3 regions of the Lelliottia amnigena genome follow, and region 1 is predicted to be linked to each of the others. Evidence: predicted binding sites of a transcription regulator. Region 1 holds the regulator's gene; each other region holds the start of a gene.

The links. The regulator sigma-54, encoded in region 1, starts transcription at its own class of promoters, with help from an activator protein. The targets are predictions, from matches to a motif close to GTTGGCACANNTTTCGCTNT.
Region 2: a site for sigma-54 is predicted at 1,167-1,186, ahead of I6L74_RS21140 (branched-chain amino acid ABC transporter substrate-binding protein). Genes of this name have one in related genera too.
Region 3: a site for sigma-54 is predicted at 1,640-1,659, ahead of I6L74_RS14185 (amino acid ABC transporter substrate-binding protein). Genes of this name have one in related genera too.

Annotation. Positions count from the first base shown of each region.
Region 1 is NZ_CP077236.1:1,237,491-1,240,770, reverse strand. Features, by position in the region: gene rapZ (RNase adapter RapZ) at 1-353, opposite strand, end outside; gene ptsN (PTS IIA-like nitrogen regulatory protein PtsN) at 399-890, opposite strand; gene hpf (ribosome hibernation promoting factor) at 973-1,260, opposite strand; gene rpoN (RNA polymerase factor sigma-54) at 1,283-2,716, opposite strand; gene lptB (LPS export ABC transporter ATP-binding protein) at 2,764-3,280, opposite strand, start outside.
Region 2 is NZ_CP077236.1:4,468,794-4,472,073, forward strand. Features, by position in the region: gene tyrP (tyrosine transporter TyrP) at 1-172, shown strand, start outside; gene I6L74_RS21135 (YecA/YgfB family protein) at 212-880, opposite strand; gene I6L74_RS21140 (branched-chain amino acid ABC transporter substrate-binding protein) at 1,357-2,478, shown strand; gene I6L74_RS21145 (ABC transporter permease subunit) at 2,580-3,280, shown strand, end outside.
Region 3 is NZ_CP077236.1:3,037,230-3,040,509, reverse strand. Features, by position in the region: gene corC (CNNM family magnesium/cobalt transport protein CorC) at 1-32, shown strand, start outside; gene lnt (apolipoprotein N-acyltransferase) at 38-1,576, shown strand; gene I6L74_RS14185 (amino acid ABC transporter substrate-binding protein) at 1,934-2,839, shown strand; gene I6L74_RS14180 (amino acid ABC transporter permease) at 2,995-3,280, shown strand, end outside.

The sequences.
Region 1 (3,280 bases):
TCGTCGATAGCGCTCTCGAGAGAGAGATTTTTGCTGGAAAGCGGATGCAAACGTCGGGTATCACTGTAGCGACGAATCAGCGTGTTGCGATCGGCATCCAGGAACAGCAATTGCGGAGTGAAGGTTTCTGGCAGGCTGCTCATCGCCTGCTCAAAGACTTCCGGCGATTCCGGCATATTACGGACGTCGATGCTGACGGCCGCAGAAATTTGTCTGTCAGCCAGCGTACGCGCCAGTTCTGGTAACAGTACGACCGGAAGGTTATCGACGCAGTAAAAACCCATATCTTCGAGCGCCCGAAGGGCCACGGATTTCCCCGAGCCCGAACGACCGCTGACGATCATCAGCACCATGTTCCGTTTCTCCTCGCGCCTGCAGATGTGGAGGCCATCTTATGGTTACGCATCATCCTGATTGCCTTCCACTTCGGTGATAATTTGATACAGTTCTTCATCACTTTGGGCTGCGCGCAGACGGCGGCAAATTGTTTTATCTGCCAGACGCTTGGCCACTAGCGAGAGCGTGTGCAAATGGGTTTTGGTCTGGTCAGCAGGCACCAGCAGCGCGAAAAGCAGATCGACGGGCTGGTTATCAATCGCGTCAAATGCGATTGGCGTTTCCAGTTGGACAAACACGCCAACGGCGCGCAGTGTGTCCTCCTCCAGCTTGCCATGCGGAATGGCAATACCATTGCCGATACCGGTACTGCCCATTTTTTCACGGGTCAGGATGGCCTCAAACACCACCTGAGGTGGCAGGCTTAACTGTTTTGCGGCCAGTTCACTGATGATTTCCAGAGCGCGTTTTTTGCTCTGGCAGTGAACGCCACTGCGGGTACATTCCTGGTTAAGGACATGACTTAATTGAAGACCGGAATCGTTGTTCATCATAATTTCACCTAAGCGCTAACTGTACATATGGCCTGTTGTGTTTTACAACAGGCCGCCCTGCACCCGTTAACTGCTCGGACAATCAGTGTTGTTTCAGTTTATCTTTATGTTTATTAAGCTGTCGCGCAAGCTTGTCAATCAAGCCGTCGATAGCCGCGTACATGTCTTGCCCTTCCGCACTGGCATGGATTTCGCCCCCATTTATGTGCAGGGTTGCGTCCGAGATATGAGTCACTTTCTCCACTTTCAACACAATGTAGACCTGATTAATCCTCTCGAAATACTGCTCCAGCTTCGCGAATTTAGTGTTTAAAAAATCGCGTAAAGCCTCAGTGATTTCGACATTGTGTCCTGTGATGTTGAGCTGCATAGTGTCTTCCTTATCGGTTGTGTCAAACCAGTTGTTTACGCTGGTTAGACGGCGGAATGGATAAAGACTCTCGATACTTCGCAACAGTACGACGTGCCACCATGATACCCTGATCGGACAGCAGGGTGGTTAACTTACTGTCACTCAGTGGCTTCGCGGGGTTTTCCGCGGCGATCAACTTCTTCACCAGAGCACGAATGGCCGTCGACGAGGCTTCGCCACCGCCTTCGGTATTCACATGACTGGAGAAGAAATACTTAAGCTCAAAAATACCACGCGGACTGTGCAGATACTTCTGCGTGGTCACACGCGAAATGGTCGATTCGTGCATCTCAACGGCCTGGGCAATATCTGCCAGGACCATCGGTTTCATAAATTCTTCGCCCTGCTCAAAAAAGCCTTGCTGCTGTTCCACAATGCATCGACTCACGCGTAGCAGCGTATCATTTCGGCTTTCGAGGCTTTTGATCAGCCATCGCGCTTCCTGAAGATTGCTACGAATATATTGATTGTCGGAGTCGTTCCGCGCACTGGTGCACATAGACGCGTATTGCTGGTTGATTTGCAGGCGGGGAATGCTGTCGGAATTGAGTTCTACGGTCCAGAGACCGTTGTGCTTTCGGACCAGAACGTCAGGAATCACATATTCGGGTTCGCCGGTTTGAATCGATTGGCCCGGACGGGGATCGAGCGACTGGATCAGACTCACCGCTTCTTTCAGCACGTCTTCTTTGAGTCGCGTAACGCGCATCAGACTGCGGAAATCATGATTCGCCAGCAAATCCAAATGTTCGCTGATAATCAGCCGCGCTTCGTCGAGTCTTGGCGTCTCTTTTGCAAACTGAGAAAGCTGGATCAGCAAGCAGTCGCGCAGATCTTTTGCTGCGACGCCGACAGGGTCAAAGCGTTGAATGCGCTTGAGAACGGCTTCGATCTCGTCGAGTTCGATTTCGCAATCACCCATGCTTTCCAGAATCTCGTCCAGGGTTACCGTTAAATACCCGGTGTCATCCACGGCATCGACAATGGACGTGGCAATCGCACGATCGGTTTCGGTGAAAGGGGTCAACTCCACCTGCCACATCAGATAATCCTGTAGCGACTGCGTAGTTTCACCCTGATAAACCGGTAGCTCATCATCCTGATAATCAGCGCGCGTGCCGGATGGGGTTCCAGCGGTGTAAATTTCATCCCAGCTGGCATCCAGCGGTAACTCGTCAGGCATCTCTTTCTGCTCAAGGGCATCTGCCGTATCGAGCGTTTCGGTGTCCTGCTTTTCCTGGGTATCTACCTCATCATGAAGATCGGTTTGCTCCAGCAGTGGATTACTGTCCAGCGCTTGCTGCAGTTCCTGCTGAAGTTCTAACGTTGACAGTTGCAACAGACGGATTGCCTGTTGTAACTGTGGCGTCATCGCCAACTGTTGGCTGAGCCGTAATTGCAAACCTTGCTTCATGTTCAGGGCGTTTTTCTCCGGTCCTGCGTGACTTAACCTCTACCCTATCAGAGTCTGAAGTCTTCCCCAAGGTACACGCGCTTAACATGTTCATCTTCGAGGATTTCGAGTGGCGTGCCGTGAGCAATCAAATGGCCCTGGCTGACGATATATGCACGCTCACAAACTGCCAGCGTTTCACGCACGTTGTGGTCGGTAATCAGCACACCAAGACCGCTGTCGCGCAGATGTTCAATGATACGTTTAATGTCGATAACGGAGATAGGGTCGACGCCGGCAAACGGTTCATCCAAAAGGATAAATTTCGGATTGGCTGCCAGTGCGCGGGCAATTTCTACTCGACGGCGTTCACCGCCCGAAAGTGCCTGGCCGAGGCTGTCGCGCAGGTGTTCAATATGGAACTCTTCCATCAATTCGTTGGCGCGATCCTGACGCTGCTCAGAGGTCAAATCGTCACGGATTTGCAGGACGGCCATCAGATTGTCGAACACGCTAAGACGGCGGAAAATAGACGCTTCCTGCGGCAGATAGCCAATTCCGCGACGCGCGCGGGCGTGCAGCGGC
Region 2 (3,280 bases), 1.3 Mb from region 1:
TGCGCTGCTGCTTCCTTCCCTTCTGGCATGGAAAAGCCGTCAGCAACATCCTGACTCAGGCTATCGGGTATGGGGGGGCAAACCGCTTCTGGCAATGGTATTCACCTGCGGTATTGTGGTTATCCTGGTACAGTTTTCAATCGCAGCAGGATTGTTACCGGAAATCGGTTAAGAAAAGGGCTCATAATGAGCCCTATTTTTATCAATGCAATTAATGCAAACAGCAGCTTTTGAATTTCTTACCGCTGCCGCACGGACAAGGATCGTTACGGCCCACTTTCGCACCATTGATGATCGGCTGCTGGGCCACGGTCACTAGCGGGTTCGCCACCCAGTAGTTATATAAACGAAGCGCTGCCGGTTTGATTCGTTCAATGCTGGCGTGATATTCGTCTTCGGTCAATTCATCCAGCTGTTCGGCATTCGCTTCCGTTCCGTGCAGCGTAATGATGTCTAAATCGGCTTTCAGCGCTTCCGGCAACGATGACCAGTCGGTCAGTGCCATCCCGCGCATATAGCCGTAACACCACTCTTCCACCACGGTGTAGCTTTTCCCGTCCACGTCGTTAACGCCGAAAACCGGTTCAAACTGATCGGGATAATCACTCAGTCGCTCAGCGATATCGTTCAAATGCTTAAAGCAGAGATCGATAAATCGGTTCATTTCGCGATCGTTTTTCCAGCGCGGAACATACTTTTGACCGCCCCACACCGCCACCAGCCAGGTATCGGGTTCAACGACTACCGGACCCGATAAAACCGCGGTAAGCATGCCGTCAAGCTCGGAAACGTCAATCACAGACGCATCCTCATGACCGTAAGACATCAACGTCTCTTCCAGCCACTCCAGTTCGTTTTCAGTTAATGGGCCTTCAGTCATTGCAGATACTCCTGATAAAAAAAGAAAACGATTTTATCACACAATGCCCAGGGACTTCTCAACGCCAGCGTCAGGCGTGCGGCGCAGCGTGTTCAAACAACGATAACAACACCATCCCCATGGGCTTTCCTGGTGCAAAATAGCTTGAATCGTGACCGTTGCACACGTGGCGGGCATTATTGTTAATGAGATGTGATCCCCGCTGTAATTTCAGTTGATGCTGCCAGAGCGCATAAAACGGCGCTCTATACTGAAATAAGTCAAAACCCCGCAACGGGTTATCCACTCTGGCAACCATTTTGCTTAATGTTCCTGCCCGTAAAGGGTGACAGGAAATCTCGCCGTATCAGCAGGATATTGTCAGGCTCGCGTTTGTTTCGTGCATTTTGTTCTCGCTTTTGTTTTTGGATTGACTGCGCCATCTGCCTTCAGGTTTGGACCGTGGTGCAAAAACCTCTTTGCTAAGGAACATAATAATGTCGCTGAAATTACTCAGAAGTCCCCTTTCTCTTGTAGTAGCAGGTTGTCTGGTCACGGCATTTTCCGCCCAGGCGGATATCGTCATTGGCGTCGCGGGGCCGTTCACCGGGCCAAACGCGACCTATGGCGATCAGTACTGGCATGGAGCGACTCAGGCCGCCGAAGATATCAATGCCGCCGGTGGGATCAACGGCGAAAAGATTAAGCTGGTTCAGGGTGATGATGCCTGCGAGCCTAAACAGGCCGTCTCCGTCGCTAACCGTCTGGTTGATCAGGACAAAGTCAAAGCGGTTGTCGGGCATTTTTGCTCATCGTCGACGATGCCCGCCTCCGAGGTGTACAACGACGCAGGCGTCCTGGCAATCACTCCAGGCTCTACCAACCCGTTAATCACCGAACGCGGCATGAGCGATATGTTCCGCATGTGCGGACGTGACGATCAGCAAGGGAAAGTCGCCAGCGATTTTATTATTGATAAGCTGAAGGCCAAACGGGTGGTGATCATTCACGATAAAGACACCTACGGTCAGGGACTGGCGGATGCGACGAAAGCCGCGCTGGCAAAACGTGGCGTGAATGACGTGATGTACGAAGGCTTGTCGCGCGGTGAGAAAGACTTCAACGCGCTGGTCACGAAAATCGGCGCGCAAAAACCGGATGTGGTGTTCTTCGGTGGCTGTCACCCGGAAGCCGGTCCGCTGGTGCGTCAGATGCGTGAGCAAGGCGTGCAGGCCAAATTCTTCTCCGGCGACTGTATCGTCAACGAAGAGATGGTGACCGCGGCAGGTGGGCCGAAATACACCAACGGTATTTACATGACCTTTGGCAAAGATCCCCGTTTGATCCCCGACGGCAAAGCCGTCATCGAGAAATTCCGCACCAGTAAGTTTGAACCCGAAGGTTACACCCTTTATTCCTACGCCTCTGTTCAAGCCATCGCCGCAGCCTTTAAAGCGACTGGCGGTACGGATTCTGCCAAGGCCAGCGCCTGGCTGAAGGCCAATCCGGTTGAAACGGTGATGGGCAAAAAATCCTGGGATGACAAGGGTGACCTGAAAGTCTCCGACTACGTCGTGTATCAGTGGGATGACAAAGGGAAATATACCGAAGTGCCGTAACGGAACGGCGTCACGCTCAACGTCGATAGCTTTTTATCGACGCGATATAACCATCAGGCTGCACGCATGTGTCGTGCAGCCCATAACACGAGCGCGCGGTGATGAGCACATTCTTTCTTCAGCAGTTGATCAACGGCTTAACGCTAGGTTCCGTATACGGACTCATTGCCATCGGCTATACGATGGTATACGGCATTATCGGGATGATAAATTTCGCTCACGGCGAAGTGTATATGATTTCCGCCTATCTCAGCGCCATCGGCCTGGCGTTGCTCGCCTGGTTTGGCCTGGAGTCATTTCCGTTATTAATCCTCGGCACGCTGGTGTTCACCATTATCGTGACGGGCGTCTATGGCTGGACGATTGAACGCATCGCTTATAAACCGCTGCGCAACTCAACGCGTCTGGCTCCGCTGATCTCGGCCATCGGGATGTCATTAATCCTGCAAAACTATGCGCAAATCAGCCAGGGGCCGCGTCAGCAAGGCGTGCCAACAATGCTGGATGGCGTGTTCCGTTTTCACCTTGGCGAGGGGTTTGTCCAGGTCACCTATACCAAAGTGTTTATTCTGATTGCCTCATTCGCAGGCATGCTGCTGCTCACCTGGATAATCAGCAATACCCGATTAGGACGCATGTGCCGCGCCGTTCAGCAGGACCGCAAAATGGCGTCGATTTTAGGCATAAATACGGACCGGATAATTTCGCTGGTGTTCGTGATTGGTGCAGCCATGGCTGGCCTTGCGGGTGTGTTGATTACCATGAACTACGGCACCTTTGATTTTTACGTCGGGTTTGTTAT
Region 3 (3,280 bases), 1.8 Mb from region 1:
ACGACTCCCCGGTACCAAAACTGGAAGACTAATGTAAATGGCATTTGCCCCATTATTTGAACGCCAGCGCGTACGTTTGCTGCTGGCGCTGTTATTCGGAGCCAGCGGAACGCTGGCTTTTTCTCCTTACGACATCTGGCCCGCAGCGCTTGTTTCGCTGATGGGTTTGCAAGGATTAACGCTTAACCGTCGCCCGGTACAGGCCGCCGCAATCGGCTACTTCTGGGGGCTTGGCCTGTTCGGCTCAGGCATTAACTGGGTTTACGTCAGTATCGCGCAGTTTGGCGGAATGCCGGGGCCAGTTAACGTTTTCCTTGTGCTGCTGCTGGCCGCCTATCTTTCACTGTATACCGGTTTGTTTGCAGGCATTCTTTCTCGCCTGTGGCCTAAAACGACCTGGATTCGTGTCGCCATTGCTGCGCCTGTCGTTTGGCAAATTACCGAATTCCTGCGCGGCTGGGTACTCACCGGTTTCCCGTGGCTCCAGTTCGGATACAGCCAGATTGACGGTCCATTGAAAGGACTCGCACCTGTCATGGGCGTCGAGGCGATCAACTTCCTGCTGATGGTGGTCACCGGCCTGCTCGTTCTGGCACTGATTAAACGTAACTGGAAACCGCTGGTTGTTGCGGTTGTGCTGTTCGCACTGCCCTTCCCGCTGCGTTACATCCAGTGGTTTACGCTGGAGCCTGAACGCGCCACCCAAGTGTCTATGGTACAGGGCAATATCCCTCAGTCGCTGAAGTGGGACGAGAACCAGCTCATTAACACGCTGAAAATCTATCTCGATGCGACGCAAAAAGAGATGGGTAAATCGCAGCTGATTATCTGGCCTGAATCGGCGATTCCGGATCTGGAAATCAATCAGCAACGTTTTCTGAGCATGATGGACGATCTGCTGCGTGCGCGTAATAGCACGCTGATCACCGGGATTGTCGACGCGCGGCTGAATAAGCAAAACCGTTACGACACCTACAACACCATCATTACGCTTGGGAAGGACAATCCGTACAGCTACGAGTCGACCAACCGCTACAACAAAAATCACCTGGTGCCGTTTGGCGAATTTGTCCCTCTGGAATCAATTCTTCGCCCGCTCGCCCCGTTCTTCGATCTGCCAATGTCGTCCTTTAGCCGCGGCCCCTACGTCCAGCCACAGCTGCATGCCCATGGGTTAGCGCTGACCCCCGCCATTTGCTACGAAATTATTCTTGGCGAGCAGGTCCGCGACAACTTCCGCGCTGACACCGACTATCTGCTGACCATTTCAAACGATGCCTGGTTTGGTAAGTCGATTGGCCCGTGGCAACATTTCCAGATGGCGCGTATGCGTTCGCTGGAGCTGGCCCGACCGTTACTGCGCAGCACCAACAACGGCATCACCGCAGTGATTGGCCCGCAGGGCGAAATCCAGGCGATGATCCCGCAGTTCACCCGTGCGGTATTGACCACGAAAGTTACCCCAACCACTGGCCTGACGCCGTACGCTCGTACCGGAAACTGGCCGCTGTGGATCCTGACTGTGCTATTTGGTTTTGGCGCGCTACTGATGAGTTTACGTCGGCGTCGTCGTTAAGCCCCTCCTTTGCCCGGCCACGCGTTGTGTGCCGGGCAAAAAAATCCTGCCTTATTTGCCATTTCTGGCACACCTATTGCTTTGTTAAATCACATATTCAGTCGTTTGGCTTGACGTGCAACTCAGTCGCACCATCGCAGTTCAGCGGTAGCACCGAAACGGTGCAACGAAAGATTATTGCCTCTGAATGGTGCGGCGCGCTTCGCAAAAATAAACAATAACGCAGCAAAATCTTTACATTAAGCCAGACTAAATGTTAACAAGCTTGCATAACACTGCACTCGCATAGCGCGAGATATAACAACATCACAATGGGTATCGATGCGTCTCTGGCGCAGATAATAAAAGGAGTTGGGTATGCAATTACGTAAACTGGCCACAGCAATGCTGGTAATGGGAATGTCCGCAAGCGTCGTTCACGCTGAAGACGCCCCGGCAGCCGGGAGCACTCTCGACAAGATTGCCAAAAATGGCGTGATCGTGGTCGGCCACCGTGAATCTTCCGTCCCGTTCTCATACTACGACAACACGCAAAAAGTCGTGGGTTACTCACAGGATTACTCCAACGCAATCGTTGAAGCCGTCAAGAAAAAGCTGAACAAGCCCGATCTTGAGGTGAAGCTGATTCCAATTACCTCACAAAACCGTATTCCGCTGCTGCAAAACGGCACTTTCGATTTTGAGTGTGGTTCTACGACGAACAACCTTGAGCGTCAAAAACAAGCGGCCTTCTCCGACACCATTTTCGTGGTCGGTACGCGTTTGCTGACCAAAAAAGGCGGTGACATTAAAGACTTCGCGGACCTGAAAGGCAAAGCCGTTGTTGTGACCTCGGGTACCACTTCTGAAGTTCTGCTGCACAAGCTGAACGAAGAGAAGAAAATGGATATGCGCATCATCAGTGCGAAAGACCACGGTGACTCCTTCCGTACGCTGGAAAGCGGTCGTGCAGTGGCCTTTATGATGGATGACGCTCTGCTGGCTGGCGAACGTGCAAAAGCGAAGAAGCCTGATAACTGGGAAATCGTCGGCACCGCGCAGTCTAAAGAAGCTTACGGCTGTATGCTGCGTAAAGACGATGCAGACTTCAAAAAGCTGATCGATGACACCATCGCGAAGACGCAGACCTCTGGCGAAGCGGAAAAATGGTTCGATAAGTGGTTCAAGAACCCGATTCCACCAAAAAATCTCAACATGAACTTTGAACTGTCTAGCGACATGAAAGCCCTGTTCAAAGAACCAAACGACAAAGCACTTAACTAATTAGAACCATAGGGGCGGGATCTCCTGCCCTCTCGATTGTCGGGAAGCGTGGACAGACTATACGCTGAGTGGTCGTTCCCCACTCAGCGCGAAAATTGAGCTTCTCACCAATCTTCGAGGGTAGCGCTGCTACCCTTTTTTTTCTGGAGTTGATTATGTCAATAGACTGGAACTGGGGCATTTTTCTGCAACAAGCCCCGTTCGGCAACACAACCTATCTCGGCTGGCTGTGGAGCGGCTTTCAGGTCACCGTTGCGCTCTCTATAACGGCCTGGATTATCGCTTTCCTTGTCGGCTCGCTGTTCGGTATTTTGCGTACCGTACCTAACCGTTTCCTCTCTTCTCTTGGCACGCTTTACGTTGAACTGTTCCGTAACGTTCCGTTAATCGTGCAGTTCTTTACGTGGTATCTGGTCGTTCCTGAACTGTTACCTGAAAATC